DNA from 2 places in the Siccibacter colletis genome. Region 1 is predicted to be linked to the other one. Evidence: predicted binding sites of a transcription regulator. Region 1 holds the regulator's gene; the other holds the start of a gene.
What was found. Region 1 encodes CRP, which controls carbon source genes, mostly activating them, when cyclic AMP is high. Its sites were predicted from a motif close to ATGTGANNNNNNTCACAT; they were not measured.
Positions count from the first base shown of each region.

Region 2: KFZ77_RS00575 (glutathione S-transferase) is a predicted target of CRP. The motif match lies at 3,446-3,463, and genes of this name have one in related genera.

Region 1 covers NZ_CP074352.1:326,628-332,580, reverse strand. The annotation lists gene KFZ77_RS01555 (phosphoribulokinase) at 21-890, shown strand; gene KFZ77_RS01550 (OsmC family protein) at 936-1,340, opposite strand; gene crp (cAMP-activated global transcriptional regulator CRP) at 1,646-2,278, shown strand; gene KFZ77_RS01540 (YccS/YhfK family putative transporter) at 2,339-4,423, shown strand; gene argD (bifunctional acetylornithine/succinyldiaminopimelate transaminase) at 4,424-5,644, opposite strand; gene pabA (aminodeoxychorismate synthase component 2) at 5,732-5,953, opposite strand, start outside.
Region 2 covers NZ_CP074352.1:108,791-114,743, reverse strand. The annotation lists gene selB (selenocysteine-specific translation elongation factor) at 1-1,067, opposite strand, end outside; gene selA (L-seryl-tRNA(Sec) selenium transferase) at 1,064-2,455, opposite strand; gene KFZ77_RS00575 (glutathione S-transferase) at 2,579-3,187, opposite strand; gene KFZ77_RS00570 (PTS mannitol transporter subunit IICBA) at 3,721-5,643, shown strand; gene mtlD (mannitol-1-phosphate 5-dehydrogenase) at 5,786-5,953, shown strand, end outside.

The DNA of each region.
Region 1 (5,953 bases):
CATCAAGGGAGTAGTTTCCTATGTCAGCCAGGCACCCGATTATTGCCGTGACCGGCTCCAGCGGAGCCGGTACCACCACCACCAGCCTCGCCTTCCGTAAGATTTTCACCCAGCTCAATCTGCACGCCGCCGAAATCGAGGGCGACAGCTTCCATCGCTACACCCGGCCTGAAATGGACATGGCGATCCGCAAAGCGCGCGATCTCGGTCGCCACATCAGCTACTTCGGCCCGGAAGCTAACGACTTCGGCCTGCTGGAAGAGACATTCAGCGAATACGGGCGCAGCGGCAGCGGCCAGTCGCGTAAATACCTTCATACTTACGATGAAGCAGTGCCGTGGAATCAGGTTCCCGGCACCTTCACGCCGTGGCAGCCGCTCCCGGAGCCAACGGACGTGCTGTTCTACGAAGGGCTGCACGGCGGTGTGGTCACGCCGCAGCACGACGTGGCGCAGCATGTTGATCTGCTGGTGGGCGTGGTGCCCATCGTTAACCTTGAATGGATCCAGAAGCTGGTGCGTGATACCAGCGAGCGCGGTCACTCGCGCGAGGCGGTAATGGACTCCGTGGTGCGTTCGATGGAGGATTACATCAACTTCATCACCCCGCAGTTCTCGCGCACCCATATCAACTTCCAGCGCGTGCCGACGGTGGATACCTCCAACCCATTCGCAGCGAAAACTATCCCGTCGCTGGACGAGAGTCTGGTGGTGATCCACTTCCGCAATCTGGAGGGCATCGATTACCCCTGGCTGCTGGCCATGCTGCAGGGTTCATTTATTTCTCACATGAATACGTTAGTGGTGCCGGGCGGCAAGATGGGGCTGGCGATGGAGCTGATTATGATGCCGCTGGTGCAGCGGTTGATGGAAGGGAAAAAAATCGAATAACGGTGCGGCGCTGACTGCATGAAGCCTGTCAGCGCCGCCCTGCCGTCAGGCTTCAATCACCTCATACGAGTGGGTGATGTTCACCGCTTTCTCCAGCATCAACGCCACCGAGCAGTATTTCTCTGCCGAGAGCGACACCGCCCGCTCTACCGCCGCGTCTTTGAGCGCTTTACCGGTAACGATAAAGTGCAGATTAATGTGCGTGAACAGGCGCGGCGCCTCTTCCCGGCGTTCGGAGGTAAGCTTCACCTCGCAGTTGGTCACGTCGTGACGCCCCTTCTGCAGAATCGACACTACGTCAATCGCGCTACAACCACCTGCGGCCATCAGTACCATCTCCATCGGGCTTGGCGCTTTATCGCCGGAGTTGCCGTCCATCAGCACCTGATGCCCGGAGGCAGATTCACCCAGGAAGGTCAGGCCTTCCACCCATTTAACACGTGCCTGCATTTGCCTTCTCCTGACTTGCTGATTTGACGACAGATTACTCGTCGCCCGCAAAACAGGCAACGAAAGGCGACCTGCGTCAAGCTGAAACGAGACAATACAAGACACTCATGAAAAGCTATGCTAAAACAGTCTGGCTGTAATCATGTAACATTGATGTTATGCATGTATGCGGCGGATTTTACTCATTAAAGGCGACGAAATCTGACGAGCGCCACTTCCCGGGATGCGGGAATATATGACAGCAACCCCAGAGCAGGGGCATAACCCGGACTCTGGAGCCAGTTTATAACAGAGGATAACAGCGCATGGTGCTTGGCAAACCGCAAACAGACCCGACTCTTGAATGGTTCTTGTCTCATTGCCACATTCATAAGTACCCATCTAAGAGCACGCTGATTCACCAGGGTGAAAAAGCGGAAACGTTGTACTACATCGTTAAAGGCTCAGTGGCAGTGCTGATCAAAGATGAAGAAGGCAAGGAGATGATCCTGTCCTATCTGAATCAGGGTGACTTTATTGGCGAGCTTGGCCTGTTTGAAGAGGGCCAGGAGCGTAGCGCCTGGGTTCGCGCGAAAACCGCCTGTGAAGTCGCTGAGATCTCCTATAAAAAATTCCGTCAGCTGATCCAGGTGAACCCGGACATCCTGATGCGCCTCTCCTCGCAGATGGCGCGTCGCTTGCAGGTCACCTCCGAGAAAGTGGGCAACCTCGCCTTCCTCGACGTAACCGGCCGTATCGCCCAGACCCTGCTGAACCTTGCAAAGCAGCCTGACGCGATGACCCACCCGGACGGAATGCAGATCAAAATTACCCGTCAGGAAATTGGCCAGATCGTGGGCTGCTCCCGCGAAACCGTAGGCCGTATTCTGAAAATGCTGGAAGATCAGAACCTGATCTCCGCACACGGTAAAACCATCGTGGTTTACGGAACCCGTTAAGCCGCTTCGCAACGGCGTGTTACGCGAGTAGCACGCCGTTGTTGTCTCTGCTCGTTGGCTATGTGGCGCAGGCTGATTTACCACCCCGAAGTTAACTACGCACTCCGACAAACGCTGGTGCTCTGTATTCCCGTGGCGGTGGGCCTGATACTGGGCCATCTGCAACAGGGCTTGCTCTTCTCGCTGGTGCCTGCCTGCTGCAATATTGCCGGGCTGGATACACCTCATAAACGCTTCTTCAAACGCCTGTTTATCGGCGGCTCGCTGTTTGCCCTCAGTAGTCTCGCAGTCCAGCTTCTGCTTTATCAGCAACTTCCTCTGCCGATTATTCTGAGCGTCATGGCGCTGGTGCTTGGCGTGACGGCGGAGATCAGCAGCCTGCATGCGCGCCTGCTCCCGGCCTCGCTTATCGCCGCGATCTTTACCCTAAGCCTCGCCGGCAACATGCCGGTCTGGCAACCAATGCTCATCTACACCCTCGGCACGCTGTGGTACGGCGCGTTCAACTGGTTCTGGTTCTGGCTGTGGCGTGAACAGCCGCTGCGGGAGACACTCAGTCTGCTCTATCGCGAACTGGCGAGCTACTGTGAAGCGAAATACAGCATGCTTACCCGGCATACCGACCCGGATACCGCGCTACCGCCATTGCTGGCACATCAGCAGAAGGTGGTGGATCTCATCAGCCAGTGTTATCAGCAGCTGCACATGCTGGCCGCCAACCGCCAGAATGATTACCGGCGCCTGCTGCGCGCGTTCCAGATTGCGCTCGACCTGCAGGAGCATATCTCGGTCAGCCTGCACCAGCCGGAAGAGGTACAAAAGCTGGTGAAGCAGACCCACGCCGAAAAAGTCATTCGCTGGACAGCGCAAACTGTCGCCGGCCGGCTGCGCACGCTTGCCGACGATATTCTCTATCACCGCTATCCGACGCGTTTTTCGATGGATAAGCAGAGCGAAGCGCTGGAAAAGATCGCCCGTCAGCATCCCGATAACCCGGTCGGGCAATTTTTTGATTATCACTTCAGCCGCATCGCCCGCGTGCTGCGCACCCAGCGCCCTCTGTACGTGCGCGACATGATGGAGGACCGGCAGCGCCGCCTGCCGCTGTTCCCGGCGTTAAAAAGTTACCTCTCTTTTAAATCTGCGGCCCTGCGCAACGCCGCGCGTATCGCCGTGATGCTGAGCATCGCCAGCCTGGTGGGCAACGCGTTTCATCTGCCGAAACCGTACTGGATCCTGATGACCATTATGTTCGTTACCCAGAACGGCTACGGCGCCACGCGGGTGCGGATCTTCCACCGTGCTGGCGGCACCATGGCGGGGCTGCTGATTGCCGGCGTGGCGCTGCATTTCCACTTCCCGGAAGGATTCGCCCTGCTGGCGATGCTGGCGATTACGCTGGTGAGCTATCTGATCATCCGCAAAAGCTACGGCTGGGCGACGATAGGCTTTACCGTCACGGCGGTGTACACCCTGCAGCTGATTACCCTGAACGCTGAGCAGTTTATCCTGCCGCGCTTAGTCGATACCTTGATTGGCTGTCTGATTGCCTTTGGCGGGATGGTATGGCTGTGGCCGCAGTGGCAGACCGGTCTGCTGCGGCAGAATGCGCACGATGCGCTGGAGGCGGATCAGGACGCGCTACGCCTGATCCTCAGTGATAACCCCGGGGCGACACCGCTGGCGTGGCAGCGTATGCGCGTGAACCAGGCGCACAACGCGGTGTATAACTCCCTTAACCAGGCGATGCAGGAGCCGGGCTTCAACACGCACTATCTGGCGGACATGAAGCTGTGGGTGACCCACAGTCAGTTCGTGGTCGAGCACATCAACGCCATCACAACGCTGGCCCGGGAACACAACATGCTGACGCCGCAGCTGGCCGAACGCTATCTGCAATCCTGTGAGATTGCCATTCAGCGCTGCCAGCAGCGGCTGGAGTATGACGCGCCGTCAGCGAGCAACGACGTAACCATTATCGAACCGCCAGAGTCGTTGCCCTCAGGCCCGCTCACCACCATGGAGCAGCACCTGCAGCGCATTCTCAGCCACCTGAGCACCATGCATACCATTTCGTCCGTGGCCTGGCGCCAGCGGCCTCAGCATGGGATCTGGTTGAAGCGACGGCTGCGCGGCGAAAGCTGATCAGCCGTTAACCACCTTACCTACCGCCGCGGCGAAGCGCGCCATCCCATGGTCGATCTCATCTTCTTCCACCACCAGCGATGGGGCAAAACGCATCACGTTCGGCCCGGCATTCAGCACCATCACGCCTTCACTGGCAGCGGCATACAGCAGGTCACGCGCACGCCCGGCGTACTGCGGTTGCAGCTCCGCGCCAATAAGCAGACCCATGCCACGAATATCGCTGAACACGTCGTACTGCTGATTAATCTGCTGCAGGTGCGCAACGAACTGCTGGCGACGGGCAAGCACGCCGTCCAGCACTTCAGGAGTATTAATGATATCGAATGCCGCGCCCGCCACCGCGCAGGCCAGCGGGTTGCCACCGTAGGTGGAACCGTGCGAACCAACGTGGAAAGCGCTGGCGATCTCCTGCGTCGTCAGCACTGCGCTGACCGGGAAGCCGCCGCCGAGCGCTTTGGCGCTGGTCAGAATATCCGGCGTCACGCCATAGTGCTGATAGGCGAACAGCGTGCCGCTGCGCCCCATGCCGCACTGCACTTCGTCAAACACCAGCAGCGCCTGATGCTGGTCGCAGAGATCGCGCAGCCCCTGTAAGAATTCCGGCGTTGCGGCGGTCACTCCGCCCTCACCCTGAATCGGCTCCACCACAATGGCGCAGGTGTGATCATCCATCACCGCCTTCACCGCGTGCAGATCGTTGAACGGCACATGGATGATGTCAGCCGGTTTTGGCCCAAAGCCGTCGGAGTATTTCGGCTGCCCGCCGACCGAAACCGTGAACAGCGAGCGCCCGTGGAAGGCGTTATGGAAAGCGATGATCTTGCTTTTGTACGGGCTGTGGCGGGTGGAAGCGTAGTAACGCGCGAGCTTAAAGGCCGTTTCGTTGGCTTCAGTGCCGGAGTTCATAAACAGCACGCGTTCGGCAAAGGTGGCATCAATGATGTTGCGCGCCAGGCGCAGCGCCGGCTCGTTGGTGAAGACGTTACTGGTGTGCCAGAGCGTTTCACCCTGCGTTTTCAGCGCCTCAACCAGCGCAGGATGGCAGTGTCCGAGCGCCGTTACGGCAATACCGCCCGCAAAGTCGATATACTCCTTGCCCTGCTGATCCCAGACGCGGCTTCCCTTGCCTTTAACCGGGATAAACTCGGCAGGTGCATAAATCGGCAGGATGACTTCATCGAATGTTGCCCGGGTGATTGCCGCTTGCTCAGTTGCCATGGAAACTCCATCATTTTTACGCGAACGCGATTATGAAAACATAATCACAAAATATGCATAAAAAATCATACGATGGCAACGAAAAGATCAGCGATTCAGGAAGTTCGCCAGCAGCTGGTGGCCCTGCTCGCTGAGGATGCTTTCCGGGTGGAACTGCACCCCCTCCAGATCCCACTCCCGATGGCGAAGGCCCATAATTTCCCGGGTATCGCTCCAGGCTGTTACTTCAAAACTGGCGGGCAAGGTTGCAGGTTCAACAATCAGAGAGTGATACCGGGTAACGGTAAGCGGATTATTCAGGCCGGCAAA
Region 2 (5,953 bases), 220 kb from region 1:
AGCCAGGCCAGGTACGCCGGCTTGCGTTTCCCGCGCCGCGGCGAGTCGACGAGGATCACCCGCGCTCCACCGAGGGTCGCCCGGGCGGAGATATCGCGCAGGATCAGACGATCGTTATCCGCCACCCACAGCGGCGTATCAAACACCAGCTCCGCCAGGGTGTCGGTGAGCAGCGAGACGCGGCCCGTCACGTGGCTTGCCGCGTGATGCACATGCACCGGCTGCCACTGGCTCAGCGGCGCATCCGCGCGGAGTTCAACGATGACCCGCTCCGACGGCGCGTCGGGTTCGCGCGCCAGCAGCCAGTCACCGCGGTGCACCGCTTCTTTCTCTACGTCACCGCTGATGTTCAAAGCGATACGCTGCCCGGCATGCGCATCGGTGGCAGGCTGGTTCTGGGCGTGCAGGCCGCGCACGCGCACCGGCGTAGCGGCTCCCGTTAACCAGAGGGTATCGCCCACGCTCACCGTGCCCGAGAGCGCGGTTCCGGTCACCACCAGCCCGGCGCCCTTCACCGTGAAGGCGCGGTCAATCGCCAGACGAAAACGCTGATGCTCCGGGTGCGGACGCGGGGCGAGCTGCCGCAGATGCTGTTGCAGCTCCGCAATGCCCTGCTGCTGCGCGGCGGCGGTGACAAACAGCGCCACATCATGCCAGCCCTGTGCTTCAAGGGTGTCGAGCACTGCGGCGCGCACCTCTGCGATACGCGCTTCGCTGACGCGATCGGCTTTGGTCAGCGCGACGGTGATGGCTGGCTGTCCCGCCAGGCGCAGGATCGCCAGATGCTCGCGCGTCTGCGCCATCACCCCATCGTCGCAGGCCACCACCAACAGCGCATGGTCGATGCCGCCTACGCCCGCCAGCATATTGGCGAGAAACTTCTCATGGCCCGGTACGTCGATGAAGCCGAGCACGCGTCCGTCGGGCTGCGGCCAGTAGGCATAACCCAGATCGATGGTCATGCCGCGCTTTTTCTCTTCCGGCAGCCGGTCGGCATTCACGCCGGTGAGCGCTTCCAGCAGGGTGGTTTTTCCGTGATCGACGTGTCCGGCAGTGGCAATAATCATTTCAGCAACATCTCCATCAGGCTGGTATCCGCGTCCAGGCATCGGAGATCCAGCCACAGCCGCCCGTCGTACAGTCGGCCAATCACCGGCACTGGCAAGTCACGCAGCGCGCGCGCGAGCGCCTGCAGCTCGCTGCCGCGTCCGTTATGAGGGGTTAAGGTGATGGCGGCAGAGGACAGCCGGTCAACCGGCAGTGAACCGCTGCCGATCTGCGACAGGCACGGTTCCACCGTCACCGCGAAGCGTTCGCCAAAGCGGGCCTGAAAATGGGGGGCGAGACGCGTGGCCTGAGCGTGGATCTCGTCTGCGCTGCGGGTCAGCAGCCGCAGCGTCGGCAGACGTTGCGCCAGTGTTTCCGGGTGGCGGTACAGGCGCAGCGTGGCATCCAGCGCGGCGAGGGTCATTTTATCGGCGCGCAGCGCGCGTTTGAGCGGATGCTGCTGTAGCTTCTCAATCAGCGCCTTTTTGCCAACGATAATTCCCGCCTGCGGCCCGCCCAGCAGCTTATCGCCGGAGAAACTGACCAGGCTGACGCCGGCGCGGATCAGATCGCGCACCACCGGCTCTTTCGGCAGGCCGTACTGGCTGAAATCCACCAGCGAGCCGCTGCCGAGATCGGTAATCACCGGGACGCCGCACGTCTCGCCGAGCTGTGCCAGCTCCGCTTCGTCCACCGCTTTGGTAAAACCTTCAACATGATAATTGCTGGTGTGGACCTTCATCAGCAGCGCGGTCTGATCGCTCAGCGCGCTGCGGTAGTCCTTGAGATGGGTACGGTTGGTAGTGCCCACTTCCACCAGCTGGCATCCGGCCTGGCGCATAACGTCCGGGATGCGGAACGCACCGCCGATCTCCACCAGCTCACCGCGCGAAACCACCACTTCCCGGCCGCTGGAGGTGGCGGCCAGCATCAGCAGCACCGCCGCCGCGTTGTTATTGACGATACAGGCGTCTTCCGCCCCGGTTAGCTCGCACAGCAGCGCCGCCAGCGCCTGGTCGCGATGCCCGCGTCCGGCCCCGTCGAGATCGTACTCCAGCGTCACCGGGTGGCGCATCGCCTGGGTCACTGCTGCGATTGCTTCGTCAGCCTGCTGCGCGCGCCCGAGATTGGTGTGCAGCACCGTCCCGCTCAGGTTGATGACCGCCCGCAGCGCCGGGGCATTCTGCGCGACGAGTTGCGCCTGCGCCTGCCCGGCCCAGTCATTGCACCAGGCTGGCAGCGCCCCGGTGTCCCGAATAGCGTGGCGCGCCGCCTGCTGAAGCTGTTGCAGCACGGTCACTACCTGCGTGTGGCCCCAGGTTTCCAGCAGCGGAGAGAAGCGCGCATCGCGCAGCAGACGATCGGTGGCAGGAAGCTGACTGTAGAGCGAACGGTTTTCGGTTGTCATGAGCGAGGCCTGGCTGAGAATGTGTACACCGCAACACCATTACTGTGCGGGGCGCGGGAGATCCGCGCCGCGGTTAAAAGTGGTGTCGATTGTACAGGCTCATCGCGTCAGGCCCAAGCCGGGTCAGGAAGCAGGAGGTTCAGTACGGGCAAAGCTCTCACGGCTGAACAAGTTCTCTACCAGCTTCACCAGCTGCGGACGATCCACGCACCAGCCGGGCGCGACGCGGCGGAAATTGAGATAGCCAATCGCACAGGCTACCGCGATGGTGGCGATGGTCAGCTCATCGGCTTTCAGCGACCCGTCGGCGACGTGGCCTTCCAGCGCGTCCAGGCTCTGGTTGATTTTCTCACGCTGGCGCAGCAGTTCAGCCTCGGATTGCTGCTCCGCCGGACGCGCCTGCTCGCGGACAGAGGCCAGCGCCGCATCCATCACGCCGTCGGCCAGTGCTTCCAGCTGACGCACTTTCAGCGCCGCTCTGGCATCGCGCGGCAGCAGCGCCGGGGCGATATCGAGCTGCTCCAGATACGCGGCAATAATCGGCGAGTCGAACCAGGTTTCGCCCTCGTCGGTGACCAGCGCCGGGACTTTACCGAGTGGGTTGTACTGCGTGACGCCGTGGTTTTCGCTGTACGGCGATTCGTTTACGAATTCAAAGGTGATGCCTTTTTCCAACAGGATGACCGAGATTTTACGCACGAACGGGCTGGTATAGCTGCCAACGAGTTTCATTGCCTGCTCCTTAATAAGCGAAATGCCAACTGGGGGTAAGTATGGTTCAGGATACGCAAAAAGGCTGACAAAGCGACCCATTGCGCCGCTGCGGTTGCCGGGCGGTGCGTCATCGTTTTGTCACGCCGGACAGCTGTAATTTTCTTTCACCGCGTAACGAAAAGGATGTTGAAGAAGTGAACAGCTTTACTTAAGAAAAATCCTGGAAAATATTTCGTGATCGCCATCACAAATAGTTAACAAAGCGGCCGCGACAAAACGTGATTTGTTTCACATTTAACAGGATGTTACGACGGTTTTTTCGCCATTGTGATCTTTTTACAGGGCGTTTTTGTGACAAAAATCACACTTAATAGCCCCTGTTGCGGACAACCTGCGTGATGCAGATCACACTTTATTCCCCGGTCTGGACACCATAGCGATTCAGTGCCAGATTTCGCGTCACCAGAGCATGGGTCCGGCTACCTCTGCCGCCACGTAAACAATAAAACTCGGGCTACGAGCCTGCGCGTCAACACAATAAGGGGTGTTCTATGTCATCCGATATCAAGATCAAAGTGCAAAGCTTTGGTCGTTTCCTCAGCAATATGGTAATGCCAAACATCGGGGCGTTTATCGCCTGGGGTATTATCACTGCGTTGTTTATTCCAACAGGATGGTGGCCGAGCGAAACGCTGGCCAAGCTCGTCGGTCCGATGATTACCTATCTGCTGCCGCTGCTTATCGGTTATACCGGTGGCCGTCTGGTGGGTGGCGATCGCGGTGGCGTGGTCGGTGCGATTACCACGATGGGCGTAATCGTCGGTGCAGATATGCCGATGTTCCTCGGCGCAATGATTGCCGGTCCGCTGGGCGGCTGGTGCATCAAGAAGTTTGACGCTGCGGTAGACGGTAAAATCAAATCCGGCTTCGAAATGCTGGTGAACAACTTCTCCGCCGGCATCATCGGTATGATCCTGGCGATTCTGGCGTTCCTCGGCATTGGCCCGGCGGTTGAAGTGCTCTCTAAAGCACTGGCGGCTGGCGTTAACTTCATGGTTGTCCATGACATGCTGCCGCTGGCGTCCATCTTTGTTGAACCGGCGAAAATCCTGTTCCTCAACAACGCCATCAACCACGGCATCTTCTCGCCGCTGGGTATTCAGCAGTCCCATGAAATCGGCAAGTCTATCTTCTTCCTGATTGAAGCGAACCCGGGTCCGGGTATGGGCGTTCTGCTGGCGTACATGTTCTTCGGTCGCGGCAGCGCGAAGCAGTCTGCGGGCGGCGCGGCGATCATCCACTTCCTCGGTGGTATTCACGAAATTTACTTCCCGTATGTGCTGATGAATCCGCGTCTGATCATTGCCGTTATCCTCGGCGGTATGACCGGCGTGTTCACCCTGAGCGTGCTGGACGGCGGCCTGGTTTCTCCGGCGTCTCCGGGCTCCATCCTCGCGGTACTGGCGATGACGCCGAAAGGCGCGTACTTCGCTAACATCGTCGCGATTGTTGCCGCGATGGCAGTGTCGTTCGTGGTATCAGCCATCCTGCTGAAAACCAGCAAGGTGAAAGAAGAAGACGACATCGAAGCAGCGACCCGTCGCATGCAGGATATGAAATCCCAGTCTAAAGGCGGCGCGGTAGCGGCCACCGCTGGCGATGCCACTGGCGACCTGAGCCACGTGCGTAAAATCATCGTTGCCTGTGATGCCGGTATGGGTTCCAGCGCAATGGGTGCGGGCGTACTACGTAAGAAAGTGCAGGATGCAGGTCTGAGCCATATCTCCGTCACCAACAGCGCCATCAACAGCCTGCCGGGTGATGTGGATCTGGTGATTACCCACCGTGACCTCACCGAGCGCGCGATGCGCCAGGTGCCGCAGGCGCAGCACATTTCCCTGACCAACTTCCTCGACAGCGGCCTGTACACCAACCTGACCGACCGTCTGGTTGCGGCCCAGCGCCATACCCAGAACGAAGAGAAAGTGCGCACCAGCCTGCAGGACAGCTTTGACGAGAGCAACAGCCACCTGTTCAGACTCGGCGCGGAAAACGTGTTCCTCGGCCGCACCGCGACCCACAAAGAAGACGCGATCCGCTTTGCTGGTGAGCAACTGGTGAAAGGCGGCTACGTGCAGCCAGAATACGTGGAAGCGATGCTGGAGCGCGAGAAGCTGACCCCGACCTATCTGGGTGAGTCCATCGCGGTTCCGCACGGCACCGTGGAAGCCAAAGACCGCGTGCTGAAAACTGGCGTGGTATTCTGCCAGTATCCGGAAGGCGTGCGCTTCGGCGAAGACGAAGACGATATCGCCCGTCTGGTTATCGGTATCGCGGCGCGTAACAACGAGCACATCCAGGTGATCACCAGCCTGACCAACGCGCTGGATGACGACACCGTTATCGAACGTCTGGCTAACACCACCAGCGTGGATGAAGTGCTGGCGCTGCTGGCAGGTAACAAGAGCGCGTAATACGCTCCGGCCTCCTCTCCACGGTGAGGGGGCCGGTATTCAGTTTCATCCCTCTCCTTCGGGAGAGGGCCAGGGTGAGGGAACACCGTACGCTGCCTTCACCCTGGCCCTCTCGGGTAAAAACATTAGTAAGGATATCCACATGAAAGCATTACATTTTGGTGCAGGTAATATTGGACGCGGCTTCATTGGCAAACTGCTGGCGGATGCGGGTCTTGAACTCACGTTCGCCGACGTCAATCAGGTCGTGCTGGACGCCCTGAACGCCCGTCACAGTTATCAGGTACATGTGGTTGGTGAGAATGAGCAG